Adhaeribacter arboris: one gene and its partner. The protein of the gene in region 1 binds, or shares a complex with, the protein of each later gene. Links are inferred from orthologs where the notes say so. Each region holds a gene or a part of one and is shown in the gene's direction. Other genes may lie near its edges.

Region 1 (12,027 bases):
AGTTTCGCCGGGTTTGGGGTAGAAAGGCTCCCGCAAGGGCACATTTACTTGTACCGGACCGGGGGGGTAGGCTTTTGTCTCCAGAATAGCTTCGGATAGGAGTCGTTGGGCGAACCAGTTAGCATCCGGATGTTGGGTATCCACGGGAAAAGAAAAGCTGCGTTTAATGTGCGCTCCGTAAATATTTTCCTGCCGGATGGTTTGGCCATCCAGTTGATCAATCCATTCGGCGGGCCGATCGGCGGTAAATACCAGTAAAGGAACTTGTTGGTAAAAAGCTTCGGCTACGGCCGGACTATAATTTAAAGCCGCCGTTCCGGAGGTACAAACTAAAACCACCGGTTGCCGGGTCGTTAAAGCCATACCTAGACCAATAAAGGCCGCCGCCCGCTCATCGCTTATGGTGCGTACCTGAATAGCCGGATGCCGCGCAAAAGCTAACGTTAAAGGCGCGCAGCGAGATCCGGGAGAAAGTATTACCTCTTTAACGCCGTGTTGCGCACAAATTTCAGCAATATTAAATACAGCTTGTAGGTTCATAATTATTCGGTGCGGAAAACCTGGCGCATGGTATCCATTTTCAGGCGGGTTTCGAGCCATTCCTTATCCGGTTCCGATTCAGCAGTTATACCCGCTCCGGCGTAGGTAAGCGCTACTTGCTCCAGTAATTGGGTGCAACGCAAATTCACAAAAATATTGGATTCACCGTTAATATTTACCGGCCCCAGAAAGCCGCTAAAATAGGCCCGGTCGTAACCTTCCTTTTGCCGAATAAAGTTGGTAGCGGGTTCTTTGGGCATGCCGCACACCGCCGAAGTGGGATGCAGCAGTTGTAACATTTGGGTTCCTAAAGTTGGAAAGGGCACTTGGTTCATATCCACGGTAAAATCAGTACGCAAGTGCATTAAGTTACCCGCTAAAACTGTCCGCGGACCTATTTCGTGGTACTCCCGGAGGCGAATACTTTTAAAGCAATTAAGTACGTAACGCTCCACCATCGATTGTTCTTCGATTTCTTTCTGCTGCCACATGGCTTTAGCCGGATTACTATCCGGAGTTAAGGCCTGGGTGCCAGCCAAAGCTACGGTCTTAAAAATTTTGTTTTTAGATACTTGCACCAATATTTCGGGCGAAGCGCCCATCCAGGTACCTGTATCCGGAATAGAAACCAGCGAAGTAAAAGCAGTCGGATACGTTTCCTGCAGGCGAATAAAGGTGTCCATTACATCAAACCCGGGCAATAATTCGGTCGCCCGAACCCGCGAAAGCACCACTTTTTCCAGTTGGCCCGCTTCAATTGCCTGAATACCTTCCTGAACCAGATTTTTAAAATCTATTTCGGGAGTTTGATGGGGTTTTACTTTCCGGCTCACGTGCCAGTTATTCGCCGAAGCGCTCTGTTTAATTTTATCGAAATAATCTTGTAACCGTTGTATCAAGGCCACATAATCCGGATTTTCGTTTAACTTAAAGTTAAACTTTAACTTAGCTGATAAACTGCTGTAAGTGATATCCGCTTTAATAAATTGAGCCGGGTACTTTTCGGAAACCTGAAACGGGTAAAAAGCAAAGCCCGAGATACCCGATTCCAGTTGCGGCACTTCGCAGGAAGTTTGGGCGGGGCGTAAAGATACGCATAATTTAATTTCGGGATTATTGCCGGGTAAACGCCACACCGCTACGGGTAATTGAAACCGGATGGCCGTAGCAAATAAAGCTTTTAAAATTATTCTAAAATCGCCTTCTAAATTCACTCAGTTGTAACCTAGTTCTTGTGTAATGTTGGTACCAGAAGTGTTGGAGTAAACTAACTTTGGTCCGTTCATTAAACTTTATGTAAGAAAATTTTTAATCTAAAACGAATCCCGCAAGTAGTAAAGAGGAATTGTTGTTCTACTCGCCCTTAACTTTTGGTAACTACACCTTATTAACAACAAATAATTAAACCTTTTGTCTTTTTATAAAACATACTTCATTATCTTTTTGCCCGGTCTAAAACCGCTAAAGTTAAACGGCTCACACAAACCAAATCACCGTTGCCGTTGGTAATTCTTATATCCCAAACCTGGGTTTTATTCCCAATATGTACGGCCGTGGCTTTCCCGTAGACAAAACCATTACGCACACTTTTTAAATGATTCGCGTTAATTTCAATACCTACACAAGCTTGTTTTTCCGAATCTACCTGCATTAACCCGGCTACGCTGCCTAAGGTTTCGGCGAGAGCTGCCGAAGCACCACCGTGTAACAGGCCCATGGGTTGTTGGGTGCGGTAGTCCACGGGCATTTTGCCGCATAAATAATCTTCTCCCATTTCGGTGAACTCCATACCTAGGTAGCCACCCATGGTATTTTGGTTCCAACTATTTAATATTTCAAGCGTATAATCGGCTTTTTTCATACCTTGTCTATTCGCATTCGGCCTGATATTCGTATTTTGCGCCAAACAAAAGTAGATTAAAATTGAGTATCAAAAAAGTTTACTTACTTCGCCACGGACAAACCGATTATAATCTGCAAGGTATTATCCAAGGCAGCGGGGTAGATTCATCGTTAAATGAAACGGGTAGGGAGCAAGCCCGGTTATTCTTTCAAAGCTATAAACACGTCGCTTTTGATAAAGTTTACACCTCGGTACTCCAACGCAGCATTCAATCCGTACAAGGCTTTATAGACTTAGGAATTCCGCACGAGAAACACGCCGGTTTAAACGAGATTTGCTGGGGCACGCGCGAGGGTACCCGGGTAACTCCTGAAGAAGATGCCTATTATTTCGAGGTATTACAAAAATGGCAGAACGGCGACATAAATTTAAGAATAGAGGGAGGGGAAAGTCCGCAGGATGTAGCTGACCGGCAGCAAAATTTCTTAGATGTGCTACTTTCCCGGCCCGAGGAGGAAACTGTTTTAATTTGCATGCATGGCCGGGCCATGCGCATTTTATTGTGTAAATTACTTAACTATCCGTTACACTGCATGGATATTTTTGAACACCACAACCTGTGTTTATATCTACTACAGTATACGGGCAGCTTGTTTAGCGTTCACCGGCATATGGATATTGAGCATCTAAGACCCATGTTTTGATTAGTCGATAGACGATAGTCCATAGACCATGGTTCATAGTTGAAGGTCTGTTTTTTAAGGTTGATAGTACGTGCCGATGGTTTTAAGTGAGGAATTATTGGTTTAAGCTGTCAAAACTTTTAGATTTTGTTTAAATATTATAACGAATTGGCACATTTTCTCCTAAAACTGTAGACCTTAGACTAAGGACTATGGACTATCATCTATCGACTAATATAAAACTTTGATTAAAATAATTTTCAATCTATTTTTGAACATCAAAAACAAAACATAAACATGGCCGAAGTTATAAAAATGCCGAAGATGAGTGACACAATGACCGAAGGGGTAATTGCATCGTGGCTAAAAAAAGTGGGTGATACCGTAAAATCAGGAGATATTTTAGCCGAGGTGGAAACCGATAAGGCTACGATGGAACTAGAATCATACGAAGATGGCACGCTACTCTTCGTTGGGCCGAAAGAAAAAGACTCTGTTCCGGTGGATGGCGTATTAGCCATTATCGGTAAACAAAATGAAGATATATCCGGCTTGTTAAGCCAAATCCAAGGTGGTGGAAGTGCACCAGCAGCGGCCGAAAAACCAGCCGAACCTGCTGCTCCTGTCGCAGAGAAACCTGCCGCCAGTCCGGCACCCGCTGCGCCCGCGTCGGCACCATCTGGCGCGCCGGTAAAAGCTTCGGTAATTACCATGCCGAAAATGAGTGACACCATGACGGAAGGTACCATTGCTAACTGGCTAAAAAAAGTGGGCGATAAGGTAAAATCCGGCGATATTTTAGCGGAAGTGGAGACCGATAAAGCCACCATGGAGCTGGAGTCGTACGAAGACGGCACTTTACTCTACGTAGGCGTGGAGGCCGGTAAATCAGTGGCGGTAGATGGCGTAATTGCTATTATTGGCGAAGAAGGTGCCGACTATCAGCAATTACTAAATGGCGGTAGCGGCGGAGCAGCTCCGGCTCTAGCTACCCCTAATCAAAATTTAGAGCAGGCAGATGAACAGATAGAAAATGCCCAAACGGATGCTCAGTTAAATAACAGTACACCTGCCGGTTCAAACCCCAATGTGAGTGTTCCGGCCCAGGGAGCAAACGGGCAATTTGCTCAGCCCGCCTCGGCAAATACCGGCGGACGGATTTTTGCTTCGCCATTAGCCAAGCGGATAGCGGAAGAAAAAGGGATTGATTTAGGTCAGGTTAAAGGAAGTGGGGATAATGGTCGCATTGTAGTAAAAGATGTAGAATCATTTACTCCAGCCGCCGCTCCGGTAGCTGCTCCAGCCTCGGCACCAACTCCAACTAAACCTCAACCAGTTGCTGCGGGTACGGCCAGTCAGGATTACGAGGAAGTACCTGTTTCGCAGATGCGCAAAGTAATAGCCAAACGTTTAAGTGAAAGTTTATTTACGGCGCCCCACTTTTATTTGACCATGGAGATCGATATGGACAAAGCTATTGAGACTCGTAATGCCTTAAATGAGGTAAGTCCGGTTAAAATTTCTTTTAACGATTTAGTAATTAAAGCTACAGCCGCCGCTTTACGTTCGCATCCGGCCGTTAATTCGTCGTGGTTAGGCGATAAAATACGGTTTAACAAACAAATTAATATTGGGGTAGCCATGGCCGTGGAAGAAGGTTTACTGGTACCGGTAGTGCGCCAGGCCGATCAAAAAAGCTTATCCCAAATCGCCGGGGAAGTAAAAGATTTTAGCGGCAAGGCAAAAGCAAAGAAACTGCAGCCCGCCGATTGGGAAGGAAATACGTTTACTATTTCTAACTTAGGTATGTTTGGTATCGAAGAATTTACCGCTATCATCAATCCGCCGGATGCTTGTATTATGGCGGTAGGTGGCATTAAACAAACACCGGTGGTAAAAAATGGCCAAATTGTGGTAGGCAATGTAATGAAAGTTACTTTATCCTGCGACCACCGGGTAGTAGACGGAGCAGTTGGCTCCGCTTTCCTGCAAACTTTCAAGAAACTTCTGGAAGATCCAATTCGTATTTTAGTTTAATTTTAATAAACAATAATAACCAAAAGCCTTTCTCAAACGAAAGGCTTTTTTTTGCGAACCTTTCAATTTAAGAAATAGCTATTCTGAACCTTTAGCCATAAACGCGTATAGTACAGTTTAATTTGAGGAATTTAGTTTATGAACATCGAAATTATATCGGGAAGTCCGCGTGCCGAAAGTGTTACATTTAGAGCGGCTCTTTACCTGCACCGTTTATTCACCTCCAAAACAAATCACCATATTGGATTAATCGATGTACGGGAACATGGGTTTGGCTTGTTGCAAAAAGTAATTGTATCCGTGGAGAAAGCGCCGGAAGAACATAAAGCCCTAGCCAAAAGAATGTTTGCAGCGGATGCCTTTATTTTAGTTACCCCAGAATATAATGGCAGTTATTCACCGGCGCTTAAAAACTTGCTCGATCATTTCCCGAAGCAAATCCATAAACCTTTTGGCATTGTTACGGGTTCCGCGGGGGTCATGGGAGGAATGCGGGCCAGCCAGCAAATGCAATTACTCATTAATGCCTTATTCGGGATAGCTTCTCCTTATATGTTGGTTATACCGTTTATAGATAAGAAAATAGATGCCGAAGGTAACTTGATCGAGGGTAGTTTTCAGAGTAATGTGGATACTTTCGTGCAAGAGTATGTATGGCTAGCCGAAAGAATTAGCGAAAAGTAATGGGTAAGCAGTAGGTTTTACGTTGAAAGTTAAAAATTAAATCCTATTACCTATTTTAAATAAAACCAACCACCCGCTGTATTATTAAAAGCAACTAAACCCATGTTTTGGCTATAATAAATTTCAATAAACGAAACTTGATTCGGCACATTATTACCGTAAATATGTAGCACGTTTTTATATACTTTGCCGTTTAAAGTAATTTCTTTTAAATACTGATCGCGCCAGTCGTTGGTAATATACAATTCCGAAACACTGTTAAATAAAGCTTCTACATTTTTGGCTGGCGGTTGCCGATAGTAGGAATTTAGCTTTACCAGAACGCCTTGCGTGAGAACTACATTGAATTGAAAAGAAGTATCCGCCTGATTAGTTAAGATGGTTTCTACGGTTTCAATCTGGTAATCACCGCAAACTTTATCCTGACCGGTTTCTTGCCGATGGATTTTTCTTATTCTAAAAGATAAAGAATCCTGGTTTTCGTTCTGAAATCTTATTTGTTGATTTGCCTGATAAGGTGCCCAGGAACTTATCTGGGCATCTAATTTCAAACTTTCGTTGGAGCAGCACGAACTTAGTACGAAAATCATCCAACCTATTATAGTACAATGGGTATGCTTATATAAAATATGGATAGAAATCACAAAATTAAATTAGGTATAGCTGAGCTTGTTTTAATCGAAACTAAATTTTTTAAATGAAATAGTTCTTGATTTTTAGCATGGGCAATAAGTAGTTTTCCAACCCAAATGTTAACTCCCTGCCCGCTGCAAATTAAACTATTTTGAATTAAGCCGGATAATGAACCAGAAATGGAATACAAAAAATCCTGCACTTCTATATTATTTAAATAGCTTTGCGCTTTCAATTGAACCCTTAATTAATCTAAAAGGAAAACCCAATTGCTGGTTTAGAAGTTGTACGTAATTATCAAGTTTTTAGAATTAAGAAAATGGCGCTCGAAAAAATAAGATCCACTACCGTTTTAGGGGTAGTCCATAATGGTCAGGTGGCCTTAGGGGCCGATGGCCAAGCCAGTATGGGCAATACCATAGCCAAAAGTAACGTAAAGAAAATAAGAAAACTGCTCGATGGCAAAATAGTTACGGGCTTTGCCGGTTCTACCGCCGATGCTTTTACCTTGTTGGAGCGTTTTGAAGAAAAATTAAATGCCTACAGCCAGAACATGAAACGTGCGGCTATTGAATTAGCTAAAGATTGGCGCACCGACCGTTATTTGCGGCGTCTGGAAGCCATGATGGTAGTAGCTAATAAAGACGAACTATTGGTAATTTCCGGTACCGGCGACGTGCTGGAACCCGATAACCAGATTGCGGCCATAGGATCAGGCAGTATGTACGCCCAAGCCGCGGCAACTGCGCTTAAAAAACACGCGCCTCATTTAACCGCCGAAGAAATGGTACGCGAAGGTTTATCCATTGCGGCCGACATTTGCGTATTTACCAATCACAATTTGATTATTGAAAAACCAACCGGATAAATTCTTCTTTAATTGAATTAAAATAGCTCGTTTATAGTTTGACCAATAGTTTTAAGAAAGCTTTAGGCAATAATTAAACGAGCTTCTTTTAAATCATTCATCATAAATTAAAAAGCTTTAACATAGAATGAAGGTAACGGAATTTTTAAAAAATCAATACAGGCATTTTAACGCTGCCGCCTTAATAGATGCGGCCGAAGGTTATAAAACCCACTTAGCGAACGGTAATAAAATGCTGGTAACTTTAGCCGGCGCCATGAGTACCGCGGAACTAGGCATTAGCTTAGCGGAAATGATCCGGCAAGATAAAATCCATGCTATTAGCTGTACCGGAGCTAACCTGGAAGAAGATATTTTTAACCTGGTCGCCCACGACTTCTATGAGCGCATTCCGCATTACCGCGATCTTACCGCTCAGGACGAAGAAGATTTACTGAATCGGCACATGAACCGCGTAACGGATACCTGTATTCCAGAAATGGAGGCCATGCGCCGCATTGAAGATACCGTATTAAAGTTTTGGGAAAAAGCCGATCAGGAATGCAAAGCTTATTTTCCGCACGAGTTTTTTTATCAGATTTTACTTTCCGGCGAGTTAGAGCAATACTACCAAATTGACCCAAAAAACTCCTGGATGTTGGAAGCGGCCAAGAAAAACCTCCCCATTTTTGTACCAGGCTGGGAAGACTCTACCTTAGGAAATATTTATGCGGGTCACGTAATTAGCGGCGACATCCAAAACGTGCATACCATGAAAACCGGTATCCAGTACATGATGCTGTTGGCAGATTGGTATACGCAAACGGCGAAAGAAGAATCTACCATTGGCTTTTTCCAGATTGGCGGCGGTATTGCCGGCGATTTCCCAATCTGCGTCGTTCCTATGCTGCACCAGGATTTACAACGTACCGGCGTACCCTTATGGGGTTATTTTGCTCAGATCTCTGATTCTACTACTAGCTATGGTTCTTATTCAGGTGCGGTACCTAACGAGAAAATAACCTGGGGTAAATTAGGCAAGGATACCCCTAAATACATCATTGAATCGGATGCTACTATTGTGGCTCCCTTAATATTCGCTATTGTATTGGATTTATAATATTAAAAATTTATTATATTTTAAGCCGGAGATATATAATTTCCGGCTTTTTTATTAATATTGCATAAAATATATATTTAATCAAGTTTATATACATTATGCAAAAAACTTTTACTTATTTACTTTGGGCCACTTTTTTACTGCTGGTTACTAACTTCAACACATTCGCCCAAAAAAACTTTACGCCTGGTTATTTAATTTCTTCGTCCCAGGATACTATAGCTGGTCTGATCGATAACAAAGAATGGGACCGGAACCCTTCCTATATTGATTTTAAATCAAATTCTGAAAGTACGATTCAACATTATACCATCCAACAACTAAACGGATTTGGCTTTGTCAACGGGGATGTTTACCGAAAAGCAGTAGTAAAGATTGACAAAACTCCGGTCCGGTTCGAAGAACTGTTGAATAACTCCAAACCTACTATTGTAAGTGATACCGTATTTTTATTAGAGCAGGTAAAAGGTTCTTTAAGCTTATATCACTTACTCGACGAGAAAGATAAAAGCCATTTCTTTATCCAAAAAGACGAAGGGCTTATCGATGAATTAATTCAGAGAAATTTTGTCTTTTATAAGAATAGTCAGCCATTGTTTGGCACTTCCGAGCAATATAAAGATCAATTAAAGTATTCTTACCTTCATGATTTTTCTGACTTATATTCGCAAATTACCAAAACCTCTTACACCAAAGCCGCATTAACTTCTTTGATACAAAAAGCTAATACGCGCTTAAATCCGGAGATTACTAAAACCATTAAAATAATTAGTAAACACGAAAGTAAATTTGGTTTAGTAGTTGGGGTAAATCTTACTCATTACCAATTTATCAGTGAGGGATATGAATACCTCACTAAAACGCATTTTACCTGGCAGAAAAACCCAATGATCGGTTTTTCGCACCAAATTATACTACCGCGCAACCGAAAAAAATATGCTATCTATAACGAGTTAGCCTGGAAAAGAAATTTCACGCAAGGCCAATTTGATATAAAAGATGCCACTTACTCTAGTACGGGTATCATTACCATTAAAGCCAATTATCTTGGTTTAACTTCGATGCTGCGTTACTCTTGGATGAATCAGAAATGTCAACCATTTATGAATGTTGGTTTAGCGGGTAATTATGCTACTTCGGTTACTACCCGCGTGCAAGCAAGCGAACAAGACCGTACAAACGAACAAACAACAGATAAATTTATTCTGGAACATCCCGGAAAATTTGAAGGAGGCATAGTAGTAGGCGGTGGAGTAAAAGTTAAACAAACAACCGCCGAAATTCGCCTGGAGAAAGGTACCGGTTATTTAAATCCGTATACTGAAATAGGTGCTCGTAAAACCATGCTCGCTTTTCTAGTAACGTACTACTTCAATTAAAATATAACCCCATCTTATATAAGATTTTAACTTAAATTATTGAATTTCAATTAGCTGATTTTTAGCTTACAAAAATAGAAAGGCAAACTTTATTACCGATTGACTTGGTAACAAATAACAGGAACTGCTGAATTTAGGTTTAAATAGTTTTCCTGCAAAAATAGTATTCATCCATTTACATCATTTCTAAAATCAAATGCAAACAAGATATACTTCCTTGTTTTGGATCAGCCTTTTACTTTTTTTACTTAGCAATAAAATTTATGGGCAAAGCAACTTTGTGAAGGCTTATTTAATTTTACCTTCGCAGGATACTATCCAAGGTTTAATTGATGATCAGAATTGGGCAAAAAACCCGAAGATAATCTCTTTTAAAAGAGGTGAAAACGCCACCATTCAAAAATATAAACCTGGTGAAATACGGGGATTTAGTTTGAATTCTGGTGAACAATACAACAGTCAAATTGTAACCATTGATAAATCGCCGACAGAACTTGCAACTTTAATAGAACAGGCTAAACTGGACAACAACTTTGTGGTAAAAGACACCGTTTTCTTAACGGTTTTGGTGAAAGGCTATGCCCATTTGTACTACTTAAAAGATGAAAATGCCAAAGTGCATTATTATTTACAAAAGCCAGGTATGTCTGTTCAAGAATTAATCCAACGAAAATCTATCTCTACCATCAAGGGCCAAAATTTGCTGGTTACTTCCGATATTTATAAAGGCCAACTGGTAAATATTTTTAGCGATTGTTTATCCTTACATTCCGAAATAAATAAAACGAATTACCGGAAAAATGAATTAATTCAATTAGCTCAAAAGTATAACAATTATAAAACCGGTGCTACAAGTCAAATAGTTAAAGGTAAACTTGATACAAATGTACAATTCGGATTGCTGGCGGGAATGAGTAAAACTAATTTACTTTTTTCGGGAAATCACACTAACTCTAAGTTAGCAGAGAGTAAATTTGAAACGAACGTAAACTGCATTATTGGCTTACATCTTGATTTTATCATGGAACGCAGCCGTAGGAAATGGTCAATGCATAACGAATTAGCCTGGAAACCTTATCAAACCAAAGCTACTTACCAGACCATTAAATCTGCGGATAATTACGAAAAAGGCACGTATACTTTAGCGTTTGGGTACGTAGGACTAACCAATTTGCTTCGTTATACCTTACCGTTTGCCAACATTAAACCTTTTATTAATGCTGGACTGGCGCAAAATTTTGCCCTTACTACCGTTAATAAGCACGCTAAAACCACACACTTTTACGCTCCGGATCAGGAAAGTACCGAAGCTGCCTTAGCGGACTACCGAAAATACGAGCAGGCACTCGTAATAGGTACCGGAATTACAGCTAATCGCCTATCCGCCGAGATCCGAATTGAAAAAGGTAACGGCATGTCTGCCTATACCGCCCTCAAATCTTCCAAGCAAATGATACTAGCCTTGATTTCTTACCGCATCCATTAAAACCTGTATATTCGTAAAGCAAATAAGAAAAGGTATGCTTACTCCGGCTGAAAAAATTAAAAATTACATGCAACAGGCACCGGCTTTTGCTCAACCTATTTGTTTTAAGTTACGGGAAATTATTTTGAAGGCGGTTCCGGATATCCAGGAAAGCTGGAAATGGTCGGCGCCGATTTACGAGAAGAATGGCCTAATTTGCGGGATAGCAGCATTTAAACAACATGTTAACCTGTCGTTTTTTTTAGGCGCTTACTTGAAAGATTCAGCTAATATCTTAATCGGCGAATCCAGCCGCAACATGCGAACCATTAAGTTCAGGGATGTTTCGGAAATTAACGCATCTATTATGGCAAATTACATTCAAGAAGCAGCAATTTTGAACCAGTCCAGTCTTGATCGTTCTTCTAAAACAATAGAAATTCCTGCCGATTTAGAACAAGCATTACATCAGCACCCCGTAGCATTAGCAATATTTGAAAAATTAGCTTTCACTCACCGTAAAGAATACGTACGCTGGCTCGAAGAAGCTAAGAAACCAGAAACTCGCCAACGGCGCCTGGAAAAAGCAATTGAAAGGATAGCTGCCGGAAAAAAGTACAGTTAAGCAAAGTCTCGGAGATTCAGCAATGATTAAATAAAAAAGTAAACTATAACTTCTTAAAACAAAGTAACATTATTGGTCGAATAACCGGAAAGTGTAACGTTTATGAAGTATTTAGACTATTCAACCGTTACCGGAGCTGCCAATTTATTATTAATGAAAGAACCATTCAGG
Region 2 (12,267 bases), 4.6 Mb from region 1 along the record:
GCTACCTCGATGCCGTTGGTAAGGTCAATAACGGATACTATGCCCGTAAGCGGTTGGTTAGTCACCGAGTCCAGGAGGGTACCTTCCAGGCGGGTTACGGCGAGCGGGTGCGCTTCCATGGGCAAAGGAAACGAAAACAAATCTAGGTTCTTTAGATCATTTTCTTCGGAACGGGCATAATACAGATTCTGGGATTTACCATCAATGGTAAAGTAATATTCGCTGCCTTTGCCGTTTACCAGCGGGCCAATATTGCGCGGCTCCTGCCAGCGCCCGTTAACCCGGTACGTTTTATAAATATCGAAATCACCATTATTCAACAATTGCCCGCGTGAACTAAAATAAAGTACCTGGTATTTCGGGTGAAAAAAGGGACTTACCTCGTTTTCGCGGGTATTTATCACCGGTCCCATGTTTTGAGCGGGCGCCCAGCGGCCATTTTTTTGTTTATAGGTAAAGTAAATATCGGAAGTGCCAAAACCACCCAAGCGATCGGAGGCAAAGTACAAAGTGTCTTCGTTTTGCGAAAGGGCAGGTTGTGAATCCCAGGAAGGACTATTTACCTGCAAACCCAGGTTTTTAACGTTACCCCAGGTATCATTTTTCATTTTCTTTGCCACGTATAAGTCGCAATTGCCGTAAGAGTCGGGGCAATCGCAGCGGGCAAAATAAAGCGTTTGCCCGTCTTTGCTGAGGCAAGCGGAGCCTTCGTTGTACACGCTGTTAATGGGTTTGCCAAATGATTTCGCTTGTTCCCAGGCCCCGTTCGTATTATCGGTGTAAAATAAATCTTCGTTATAACCAGAATTAATGGCAGGTCCGCGGTTGCGACGCGAAGTAAAGATAAGCCGCTCGGTATTCGCATTGATGGTGGGCCCGTAATCTTCGTACTTGGAATTAATATCCGGCCCCATATTGGTATACACGCCCTTCGGTGGCTGAAAAGTATTTACCGATTTCCGGTATTCTACGAGCTCGTAATAGTAATGTAAAGGAACATAAAAGGACTTTGTTTTTGCTTCCAGCGAGTCGTAGTATTGTTTAATATTTTGCAGGTCGGCGCGATGGTGTTTAATAGCCAAACGGTAATAAGCTTTGGCGTGAGCCATATCGTTTACCCGCTCGTATAATTGGGCCAGGCGCCAAAGCAAAGGAGTATTCCGGGAAAAGTTCTCAATGCCAAAATTGTCGACGTATTCCCGGAGAATAGGCAAAGCTTTATCGTATTGACGCCGGCGTTCCAGGCGGTTTATCTCTCTTAAAATTCTCCGGTTTTCGTAGTACGGAATTTTATTAACATTCGGAAAGTCAATAACTACTTCGGGTTTCGGCTGCCCTTGGTGAAGGGTGCTGTCGGTTACGGCTTTTCTTTTAAGCGAAAGTTTGGTCTGAGCTTTTAACGGCTCCCAAGAGGTGAAAAATAAAGCCAGTACTAAATAAATTAGAAGAAAACAACGCATACAACCAATCCAGCATTCTCAGGAAAGATATTCAATAATTCAAATATACCGGAAAATCTTATAAATCTACAATATGTTAGGTAAATCAGGTAGTTATTCCCGATTTAATAACCTAATTACAACTTAAGTTAATATTACCGAAGTTCTAAAATAAATTTGCACTCTACATTAGACAATCGGCTACTATTTTAATTTAATATCTTTTCAGCTTGCTATTTCTAAATTTTTAACGTTTCAGATACTATTTACCGGCTTCCTTTGCCATTTACCTCGTCAATTATAAGGAAGGACGTAAACAATATAATTTTTTTAGAAAGTTTTAAAATTGACCCGGGTTGTATTGGCATAGGACTTGACAAATACTTATATTGATTAAAAATTAAGAAATACTTCGCCAGCTGCTGTCAATTTGGCACGGCCCTGTACGCTATGAATTATACCTCCACTACTATTCTTCAGCAATTATTTCTCAGCGATTTAATGAGCGATGATAATGAAGATATGATTTCTATTATTACCACTGAACCCGAAAACGGCGAATTCAACGGAAAAAAAGTGCCTGAAGTATTGCCCATATTACCGGTACGAAATACTGTTTTATTTCCGGGAGTGGTGTTGCCCATTACCGTTACTCGTAAAAAATCAATCCGGTTAGTGCGTAAAGCTTACCGGGGCAATAAAATAGTGGGCGTGATTGCTCAAAAAAATACGAACAGCGATGATCCTACGCGCGACGATTTGTTTACCGTAGGAACCATGGCCAAAATTTTAAAAATGCTGGTGTTGCCCGATGGTAATACTACTATTATCATTCAAGGGCAAACGCGGTTTCAAATCCAGGAAGTTATTCAGGAACTGCCTTTTTTAACGGCTAAGGTAAGTTATTGCCCCGAATCTTTTCCGGCCAAACCGAACAAAGAAGTAAAAGCCCTGGTGCAGTCGCTGAAAGATGCGGCGGCCAAAATGCTTAAATTAAATCCAGAAATTCCGCAGGAAGCTCAGGTAGCCCTGGATAATATTGATTCTCCTAGTTTTTTAACCCATTTTCTGTCGTCGAACATAAACGTAGAAGTGCAGCAAAAACAATCGCTGCTCGAAATTAACGATGGAGTGGAGCGCGGTACTACTTTGCTGCAACTCATGCTCCGCGAAATACAACTGCTGGAGATTAAACACGAAATTCATAATAAAGTACATACCGATATTGACCAGCAGCAACGCGATTATTTTTTGCGGCAGCAAATAAAAGTATTACAAGACGAGCTGGGTTTTGATGGTCCGGACCAGGAAATTGAACGTTTCCGGGAAGCCGCCAAAAAGAAAAAATGGCCCGAAGCCGTAGCCAAGCATTTTCAGAAGGAAGTAGAAAAGCTAGCCCGGTTAAATCCGGCCGCGGCCGAATATCCGGTTTCGGTGAATTACGTGGAGTTTCTGCTGGATTTGCCTTGGGGCGAATACACAAAAGATAATTTTAATTTAAAACGGACGAAAAAAATTCTGGATGCCGATCATTACGGCTTGGAGAAAGTAAAAGAACGCATTATTGAATATTTAGCCGTTTTAAAACTCAAAAACGACATGAAAGCGCCTATTTTGTGCTTGTACGGCCCTCCCGGAGTAGGTAAAACTTCGTTAGGTCGTTCTATCGCCAAATCGCTAGGCCGTAAATATGTCAGGATGTCATTAGGTGGGGTGCGGGACGAAGCGGAAATCCGCGGCCATCGGAAAACGTACGTGGGCGCCATGCCAGGTAAAATCGTGAGCCAGATAAAGAAAATAGGTTCGGCTAACCCGGTAATTGTGCTCGACGAAATTGATAAAATAAGTTCCGACTTTCGCGGGGATCCTTCCTCAGCTTTACTCGAAGTGCTCGATCCTGAGCAGAACAGTACTTTCGTGGATAACTACCTGGAAGTGGAATATGATCTCTCGAAAGTATTATTTATCGCGACGGCTAATGCCTTAGACACCATTCAGCCGGCCTTGCGCGACCGGATGGAAATTATTGATATTACCGGCTATACCATCGAGGAAAAAATAGAGATTGCGAAAAAACATTTAGTGCCCAAACAAAAAGCCGAGCACGGCCTGGAACCTAAAGATATAACTTTCTCTACGGCAGCTATTCAAAAAATAATTGAAGATTATACCCGTGAATCGGGGGTACGAAGTTTGGAACGGAAAATTGGGGCCGTTACCCGTAACATTGCTAAATCCAAAGCTTTAGAAGAAGAATTTAAAAAAATAATGGAGCCGGCCGATGTCGTAAAGATTCTGGGTCCGGAAATTTTTGATAAAGAAATGTACCAGGATAACGACACGGCGGGCGTTGTTACTGGTCTAGCCTGGACTTCGGTGGGTGGTGATATTTTATTTATTGAATCTATTCTGAGCCGGGGTAAAGGAAAATTAACTTTATCGGGCCAGTTGGGCGATGTGATGAAAGAATCAGCTATAACAGCTCTTTCCTATTTAAAAGCGCACGCCTCGGATTTAGACATTGATTACCGGATTTTCGACCAGTACGATTTACATATTCACTTCCCGGAAGGAGCCGTGCCGAAAGATGGTCCATCGGCGGGTATTGCTATTTTTACTTCTATTGCTTCGGTATATACCCAACGAAAAGTACGTTCGCATTTGGCCATGACCGGCGAAATTACGCTGCGGGGGAAAGTTTTACCGGTGGGTGGTATCAAAGAGAAAATTCTGGCCGCTAAACGGGCCGGCATTAAAGATGTGATTTTGTGCCAGAAGAACCGGAAAGATATCAATGAAATACCAGCCGATTATATCAAGGATTTACAAATCCATTTTGTAGATAAAGCTTCCGAGGTGCTTAAAATTGCATTGTTGAACGAGAAAGTTGAAAAACCGCTTCCTCTGGAAATTACCGAGCCGGTGCCGCCAGTTCCGGTAGTTGCCTAAAAGAGAAGATATGGCCATATTTTGGAGGGCATACAGTTGACAAAAATAAGGGCCAGCCTGATTCTTTTTTTAATGGTAAATGCATTTACTACCGCAGCACAGATGGGTGGGCACCATACCTTTGATTTTTTAAGTTTGCCGGCGGGTGCCCGTTTAACGGGTTTAGGGGGTAGTAATGTTTCGGTGCCCAGTACCGATGTTACTATGCTGCAAGCTAACCCGGCGCTTCTGCAATCCAGCATGCAAAAACAGTTAGCCCTGAGTTATACCGATTACTTGGCCGATATTTCTTTAAGTTCGGTATATTATGCTTTGGATCATCCAAAGCTTGGCCGGTGGGGTGCGGGATTGCAGTATTTAAATTACGGTGATTTTACCCAAACCGATCCGACTGGTCAGGTAACGGGTAAATTTGCCGTGCAGGATTATGTAGTGAGTATAACCCATGCCTCCGTTTTAAAACCATTTACTTTAGGCGCTACGCTCAAATTCGCCTTATCGGGCATTGCCGAGTACAAATCTTCGGCAATTTTAATGGATTTGGGCGGGGTTTATAAGCATCCGGATAAAGAGTTTTACATGGGTTTAGTACTCAAAAATATAGGCTATCCATTAAAAACCTTTACCGGCGGTGCGCGGGAAAGCATGCCATTTGATGCGCAAATCGGGCTGACGTACAAACCGGAGCACATGCCATTGCAGTTTTCCGTTACCGCTCATCACCTGCAGCAATTTGATATTGGTTACCAGGATACCACTCAAAGCGGAACAATTATTTCTGGCTCGCAGCAGAAAAGCTTGGGCGATAAATTAGCCCGCCATTTTGTGATGGGTGGGCAGTTTATACTAAGTAAGAACTTTAACGTTATGGTAGGGTATAATCATTTACGTAATCGGGAGTTACGCCTGGAAACAAAAGCAGGCGGGGCGGGTTTTGCTTTAGGAGCAACCGTGCGCATAAAGGCGTTTGAACTGGCCTATACCCGAGCCTACTACCACGTAGCGGGAGCTAGTAATACGTTTACGGTTATTACCCAAGTCGCCCAGGTTTTTAGAAAAAAGTCGCGGGTATAATCGGGCTTATTTTTCTTTTAATCGTATGAAATTCTTTATACTATTGTTCCTAATCGAATAAAATTTAAATTTTTGCCCGTAAGGGCAACCAACTTTGATCTTATTATGCTAGATACCACGCATTATTTAACGCCGGCCCAAATTGTAGCCGAACTAGATAAATACATTATCGGGCAGCATGATGCCAAGCGGAATGTTGCCATTGCTTTGCGTAACCGGTGGCGCCGCATGCACGCGGACCCAGACATGCAAAATGAAATTGTACCGAATAATATTTTAATGATTGGCGCTACCGGCGTTGGTAAAACCGAAATTGCCCGCCGTTTAGCCAGTATTGCCGATGCTCCTTTTACCAAAGTAGAAGCTTCTAAATTTACCGAAGTGGGCTACGTGGGTCGTGATGTAGAAAGTATGGTGCGCGACCTGGTAGAACAGTCGGTGAATATGGTAAAGATGCGGCGGAAAGAAGAAGTGAAGGTTCAAGCTGCTCAAGTAGTGGAAGATATTATTCTGGATGCCTTGATTCCGCCTATTACCAATGCGCCTGCGCCCACTAAACCTTACGCGGGTTTCGCTACTTCCGCTAACGAAAATGCAATGCCGGATAATGACCAGGAACTAAATGAACGTACCCGCGAGAAGTTTCGGATTAAAATCCGGAACGGTGAACTGGATGAACGAAAAATTGAAATAAAAGTTCAGCAGAATAATTCTACTGGCGTAGGCGTACTGGGCCCCGGCATCGACGAGGCCTCTATGATGAATATTCAGGAAATGATTAGCGGCATGATGCCCAAGAAAACGCGTAAACGGAAAGTAACCATTGCGGAAGCCCGCAAAATTTTACTGGAGGAAGAAGCTGTAAAGTTGATCGACATGGACGAAGTGAAAGAAGAAGCCATCCGAAAAGCCGAAAACGCGGGGGTTATTTTCATTGATGAGATTGATAAAATTGCCTCGGCCAGTAACAAAGGCGGGGGAGGACCGGACGTAAGTCGCGAAGGGGTACAGCGGGATTTGTTGCCGATTGTGGAAGGAAGTACCGTAAGTACCAAATACGGCGTAATTAAAACCGACCATATTTTGTTTGTGGCCGCTGGCGCTTTTCACGTAGCAAAACCCTCGGATTTAATTCCCGAGTTACAAGGCCGTTTCCCGATTCGGGTAGAATTGCAGAGTTTAACCAAAGAAGACTTTTATAGTATTCTTAAATTCCCGAAAAACGCCTTAACGAAGCAATACGAAGCGTTGCTGCAAGCCGAAGACGTAGAATTAACGTTTACGGACGAAGCCCTACATAAAATTGCCGAAATTGCTTTTGAGGTTAACGCCGAAGTAGAAAATATAGGCGCTCGTCGCCTGCAAACGGTGGTAAGCCAACTTTTAAACGAAATCTTATTTGATGTACCGGATAAAATCGGGGCCAACGCCCACATTATGATTACGCCCGAAATGGTAGATGAGCGTTTGACCAATATGGTTAAAAATCGGGACTTAAGTCAGTATATCTTATAGTTCTTTATTGTTTTTTAAAAGAACAATCAGGTAGTTCAAAAAAGAAGCCTTCGAAGAAATTCGAAGGCTTCTTTTTTGTGTTAAGGAAATATAATCATCATTAAGCTAAAATAACCCTGAATTTGAAGGTAGTTTTTCTGAATACGGTATGTTCTTAACAATACTGCCCCGAACGCATAAGCCATTTTGATTAAAAAGGTCATAAAGCTTATCAAAAAGGATTTAGTTACTTATATTCGGTAAATTTATTTGACTAATTCGCAAAACAAAAAATTTATGCAAAAAGCTTTATCACTTAGTCTTATTTTTTTAAGCTTTATTCTTCATACGGTGCTGGCTCAAACCAGAACTGTTTCGGGTAAGGTTATCTCTGCTGAGGATGGCTTGGCTTTACCCGGCGTAAGCGTCGTTTTGAAAGGTACCACCGAAGGTACCACTACGCAAAGTGATGGCACCTACACCTTGCCCGTACCGGCTAATGCTACGCTGGTTTTTTCTTTTATCGGCATGAGCACCTTGGAAATACCGGTTGGCCAGAAAACTATTATTGATGCGCAGTTAAGAGCTAATGTTTCGGAGTTAGATGAAGTAGTAGTAGTAGGTTATGGTACGCAAAAGAAAGCCGACTTAACCGGGTCTATCACGAAAGTATCCGCCAAAGAAATAGAAAACCAGCCGGTAAACAGCTTTGAGGCCTCGTTGCAGGGCCGCACGCCGGGAGTATATATTAACTCGGGCGGCGGTAAATTAGGCCAGGGCGTTAACATCCGGGTGCGGGGAGCTGCCTCGGTTTCAGCTAGTAATCAGCCTTTGTACGTGATTGATGGGATTCCGGTAACGTCTACTTCTATTGGAGACCCCACTGCCGAACCGATTAACCCCATGGCAGACATTAACCCGAATGACATAGAATCCATCGAAATTTTAAAAGATGCCGCTGCCGCTGCTATTTATGGTTCGAGAGCCTCGAACGGAGTGGTATTAATTACTACCAAAAAAGGTAAAGTAGGAAAAACAAAGATTGAACTAGGCTATTTTACCGGTATTAGTACGCCCACCCACTTGCGCGATTTTTTAAACGCCACGCAATACAAGGAGCTTTTCACGGAAGCGGCCGAGAACGAAGGCTATAACGCTCAGGAAGAATTTGAACTGGAAGGTTTAATGGATATTAACTCCCCGTATAACTCCGATTGGAACGACGAAGCCTTTCAGCGCGGCAGCATAACGCAATATACCGTATCGGCCACTGGTGGCGATGCTAAAACCCGCTTTTACATCAGCGGTACTCAAAACAAACAAAAAGGTATTATTGTAGGCAACGAGTTTGAGCGCAGCACCGGTCGCATCAACCTGGATCATTCCGTTAACAGCAAACTTAAAATTGGTACCAACATATCTTTAATCCGGAGTATCAATAACCGGATTGCCGACGATAACGAGTTTTCGAACCCGGTGCAGTTAAATGCGCTTTCGCCGCTGGAGCCCATCCGTGACCCCACTACCGGTAAATTAAACGCCGACATGTTGTACTATAATGCGCTGATTGACGTGGAAAGCGCCTCTAACGTAGCCACTACCTACCGCACCATCAGTAACTTGTACGGTTCTTACGATTTCACGCCTTCCTTAACCTTCCGGTCGGAATACGGACTAGATTTATTGAGTCTGGAAGAAGAACGCTACAATGGCCGCGAAACTTTAGATGGCGGCCCCGCGGGTTTGGGTTCTTACCGTTACTCTCGCTCCCTGAACTATACGACCAATAACACGCTTACTTTTCATAAAGAAGTGAACGAAACCCATAGTTTGGAAGCTTTGTTAGGCTTTAGTTTTCAGGAAGCCACTATTACTGGTTTTTACGTGCAAGGCCAGGGTTTCCCGAACGATAATTATAAAAAACTCGTTAGTGCCGCCAAATTAATTGCCGGTTCCTCTACGCAAACCGGTTATTCTTTCTTATCTTATTTTACCCGGGCCAATTACAAATTTAATAATCGTTACCTGTTCTCGGCTTCAGCGCGGGTAGACGGTTCTTCCCGGTTTGGCCAGAATAACCGGTATGGTTTCTTCCCGGCCGGTTCCGTAGGCTGGATTATCTCGGAAGAAGATTTTCTGCCGAATAAAAATGCCATCAGCTTCCTGAAAATACGTTCCAGCATTGGGGTAACCGGTAATTCCGAAATTAATAACTTTCAATCTCGTGGCTTGTATAACGCCAGTTTCTACGCCGACCAAGCGGGTATCGTACCTTTTAATTTACCTAGCCCGGATTTGCGCTGGGAAAAAACCACTCAGTTTGATTTAGGTTTGGACTATGGCTTCTTAAACGATCGTATTTCCGGTGAAATAGATTTTTATATCAAAAACACCAAAGATTTGCTCCTTGACCTACCTTTACCCGCTACAAATGGCTTTACCACCATTACCCGCAACATTGGTACGCTGAAAAACAAGGGTATCGAGTTTGTGCTGAACACCGAAAATATTCGTAGCGAAAGCGGTTTTAGCTGGAAATCGTCTTTTAATATTTCGCGCAATGTCAACAAAGTAGTAAACATGAACGGAGCGGAAATTAACGGAGGGGGCCGTACCATTGGCCGTATTGCCGAAGGTGAGCCACTGGGCTATTTTTACGCTCCTAAATACGCCGGGGTGGACCCCGCTAACGGCGATGCTCTTTATTACACCGAAGAGGGCTCCACTACAAACGATTATGCCCTGGCTTTCCGCCAGAAAGTAGGTAATCCAAATCCTAAATTTATCAGTGGCTTCGAGAATATTTTTTCTTATAAAGGAATTGACTTAAGTATTTTGTTACAGGGTGTTTACGGGAATGATGTTTACAATATTGCCGGCTTGTTCCAATCGGTAAACGGCGATTATTTCGATAATCAAACCGTAGACCAAATGAAACGCTGGCGTAATCCCGGCGATGTAACGGATGTACCCCAGGCCCGTTTATACGCCGGTAATGGTACGGGTGTATCGTCGCGGTGGGTGCAGGATGGTTCTTTCTTGCGGGTAAAAAACGTAAGCCTCGGGTATAATTTACCCACCAGTTTCATAAACAAAGCCCGGCTTAGCTCAGCGCGGGTATACTTGGCCGCTCAGAACTTATTCACCTTTACCGACTATACCGGTTACGACCCCGAAGTAAACAATACGAATTTCGGCGGCACCGACCTGGCCAGCCGCACCAACGTGAATATAGGCCACGATTTTTATACGCCGCCGCAAGCCAGAACCATCACTTTTGGTGTGAACATCGGCTTTTAATTCCATCTATATTCAGCATAATTCAAAAAAGAAATCATGACTAAAAAATATATTTTACAATTAGCATTGGGTGGAATGCTGGCTTTAACAGCTGCCTCTTGCAACGACCGCTTAGATATAGAGCCGCAAGATTCAGTAGATGTAACCAAAGCTCTCACTACTTCCGGGGACGTTGAGAGTGCGGTGATCGGCATGTACTCCTTATTAGGCACCCCCGAATTATACGGTACTAACTTAAATCTGCTGCCGGAACTGCTTGCTTCGGATAATTACATAAGTTGGCAAGGCACTTTTGCCAGTTACCGTACCTTAGCCCGGCATACTTTAGATGCCACTAACGCCGAGGCCAGCCGGACCTGGATTTCCGGGTTCGAGGCCATCAACCTGGCCAATACGGTTATTAAAGCATTGCCGGTAGTAGATGCTGATTTAAAAGCACAGCTAGAAGGCGAAGCTTTGTTTGTGCGTGGAATTATGCATTTTGAATTAGTACGGTTGTACGCGCAAAATTACGAACCCGGTGGGGCTAATACCCAGTTGGGAGTTCCGATTGCGTTACAAAGCGCAGCTAACGAAGCGGAAGCTGCCGTAACTCAACCCCGGGCTACCGTAGCGGAAGTATACCAACAAGTAATAGCTGATTTAATTAAAGCCGAAAGTTTGTTACCGGAAAGCTCAGATAGAAATATTCGGGCTACCAAATACGTTGCTTCGGCCTTTTTGGCGCGGGTATATTTACAGCAAGGCGATTATGCGAAAGCTTTGGAGAAAGCCAACAGCGTTATCGCGAGCGGTAATTATAATTTAAACCCCATTGTATCTTTAGCGTTTAGGAACCGCAATACTGCCGAATCTATTTTTGAAATTCAGCAGAACGACCAAAATAACGCCGGTAATTCGAATGATGGTTTAACTACCTTTTACGCCAGTTTACCTGGTAATATTGGTCGCGGCGACGTCCGGATTTTAGGGGAGGACGACATTCCGCAAAATGAATTTGGGGTTACTACCTTGTACCAGCAATTTGAGCCTAATGATACGCGCTTAACCGATTTAATCTATGAGGGAACAGGTGCCCGGCCGGGCCGCTTACGCAACGGGAAATACACCGAGTTTGGCGCGAATATTCCCGTTGTACGGCTAGCTGAAATGTACTTGATTCGGGCCGAAGCTAATTTCCGGTTAGGAAGCGGCGTTGGCGCCGAGCCTCTGGAAGATATTAACTTAATCCGAAACCGAGCTAAAGCAACGCCGCTGACTACGGTAACCTTAGAAGATATTTTACTGGAGCGCCAGTTCGAACTGGCATACGAAGGTTTCCGGGTGCATGACCTGAAACGTACCCAGGGCCAACTTTTAGTATTGGATAACGATGGTTTGATTGAAGAAACTATTAGTTACGACGATCCCATCTTAGTATTACCTATTCCGCAACGCGAAATGGACGCCAACAAATTATTGGTGCAAAACGAAGGATATTAGTTAAAGTAGGTGTTAGTTGATCTTTATTAGTTGTTAGAATAGTTGATTATGGTGATTAATGAGTTAACTTAAATAGTAATCTAAACTATTTTCGCTCAATTACTTACTTTAAACGCTATTTAATGATTACAAAAGAAAAGCCGCTGAATAAATCAGCGGCTTTTCTTTTTAAAGAATTGTAAATTTTATAAATAAAACAAAAAATAGTAGTGTGAGGAAGGAGAAATAACCGCTTAGTTAAATGTATTTAAACCTAAAACGTATAACCTAAAACCTATTTTGCTTTCGCCCACTCCGCAATAACTTGCTCGTTCATTCGAACGTAGTCGTCGTTTTTAGCCGCTTTTGCCAGTTCAATGGATTTTTGAGCAGAAGCGGTGGCACCTTTAAAATCTTTGGCCCGCGCCTGAATTTTAGCCTGGGTGTGCATATTCCAGAACTTCGGGTCTTTTTCGTTGGCTTTCTTAATCCATTGTAAGGCCAAGTTATTATCCTTGTTGTTTTCGTAGTAGTAACTAGCGGCCGCGGC

The links.
Region 2: the proteins of hslV (region 1) and hslU are in contact, whole or in part, in a solved structure (PDB 1G4A), measured with the Escherichia coli proteins. The link is inferred for Adhaeribacter arboris from one-to-one orthologs.

The regions. Positions count from the first base shown.
Region 1 is NZ_PYFT01000001.1:1,126,763-1,138,789, forward strand. The notes cover bases 5,763-8,513. They hold hslV (ATP-dependent protease subunit HslV), read left to right. Parts: upstream 5,763-6,739; coding sequence 6,740-7,288; downstream 7,289-8,513. Other genes in these bases: AHMF7605_RS04730 (NADPH-dependent FMN reductase), read left to right, coding at 5,763-5,787; AHMF7605_RS04735 (hypothetical protein), read right to left, coding at 5,838-6,377; AHMF7605_RS04740 (hypothetical protein), read right to left, coding at 6,428-6,655; AHMF7605_RS04750 (deoxyhypusine synthase family protein), read left to right, coding at 7,416-8,387; AHMF7605_RS04755 (outer membrane beta-barrel protein), read left to right, coding at 8,486-8,513. Outside these bases: menD (2-succinyl-5-enolpyruvyl-6-hydroxy-3-cyclohexene-1-carboxylic-acid synthase), read right to left, coding at 1-540; AHMF7605_RS04710 (chorismate-binding protein), read right to left, coding at 543-1,754; AHMF7605_RS04715 (hotdog fold thioesterase), read right to left, coding at 1,976-2,446; AHMF7605_RS04720 (histidine phosphatase family protein), read left to right, coding at 2,464-3,087; AHMF7605_RS04725 (pyruvate dehydrogenase complex dihydrolipoamide acetyltransferase), read left to right, coding at 3,364-5,103; more of AHMF7605_RS04730, read left to right, coding at 5,242-5,762; more of AHMF7605_RS04755, read left to right, coding at 8,514-9,766; AHMF7605_RS04760 (outer membrane beta-barrel protein), read left to right, coding at 9,963-11,252; AHMF7605_RS04765 (YdeI/OmpD-associated family protein), read left to right, coding at 11,287-11,856; AHMF7605_RS04770 (glycosyltransferase family 2 protein), read left to right, coding at 11,959-12,027. UniProt on the Escherichia coli protein: Protease subunit of a proteasome-like degradation complex believed to be a general protein degrading machinery. The complex has been shown to be involved in the specific degradation of heat shock induced transcription factors such as RpoH and SulA.
Region 2 is NZ_PYFT01000001.1:5,718,804-5,731,070, forward strand. What follows is about bases 4,782-7,772. They hold hslU (ATP-dependent protease ATPase subunit HslU), read left to right. Parts: upstream 4,782-5,567; coding sequence 5,568-6,977; downstream 6,978-7,772. Other genes in these bases: porQ (type IX secretion system protein PorQ), read left to right, coding at 4,782-5,462; AHMF7605_RS23290 (SusC/RagA family TonB-linked outer membrane protein), read left to right, coding at 7,254-7,772. Outside these bases: AHMF7605_RS23270 (OmpA family protein), read right to left, coding at 1-1,460; lon (endopeptidase La), read left to right, coding at 1,890-4,388; more of porQ, read left to right, coding at 4,425-4,781; more of AHMF7605_RS23290, read left to right, coding at 7,773-10,256; AHMF7605_RS23295 (RagB/SusD family nutrient uptake outer membrane protein), read left to right, coding at 10,293-11,738; AHMF7605_RS23300 (DUF2911 domain-containing protein), read right to left, coding at 12,013-12,267. UniProt on the Escherichia coli protein: ATPase subunit of a proteasome-like degradation complex; this subunit has chaperone activity. The binding of ATP and its subsequent hydrolysis by HslU are essential for unfolding of protein substrates subsequently hydrolyzed by HslV.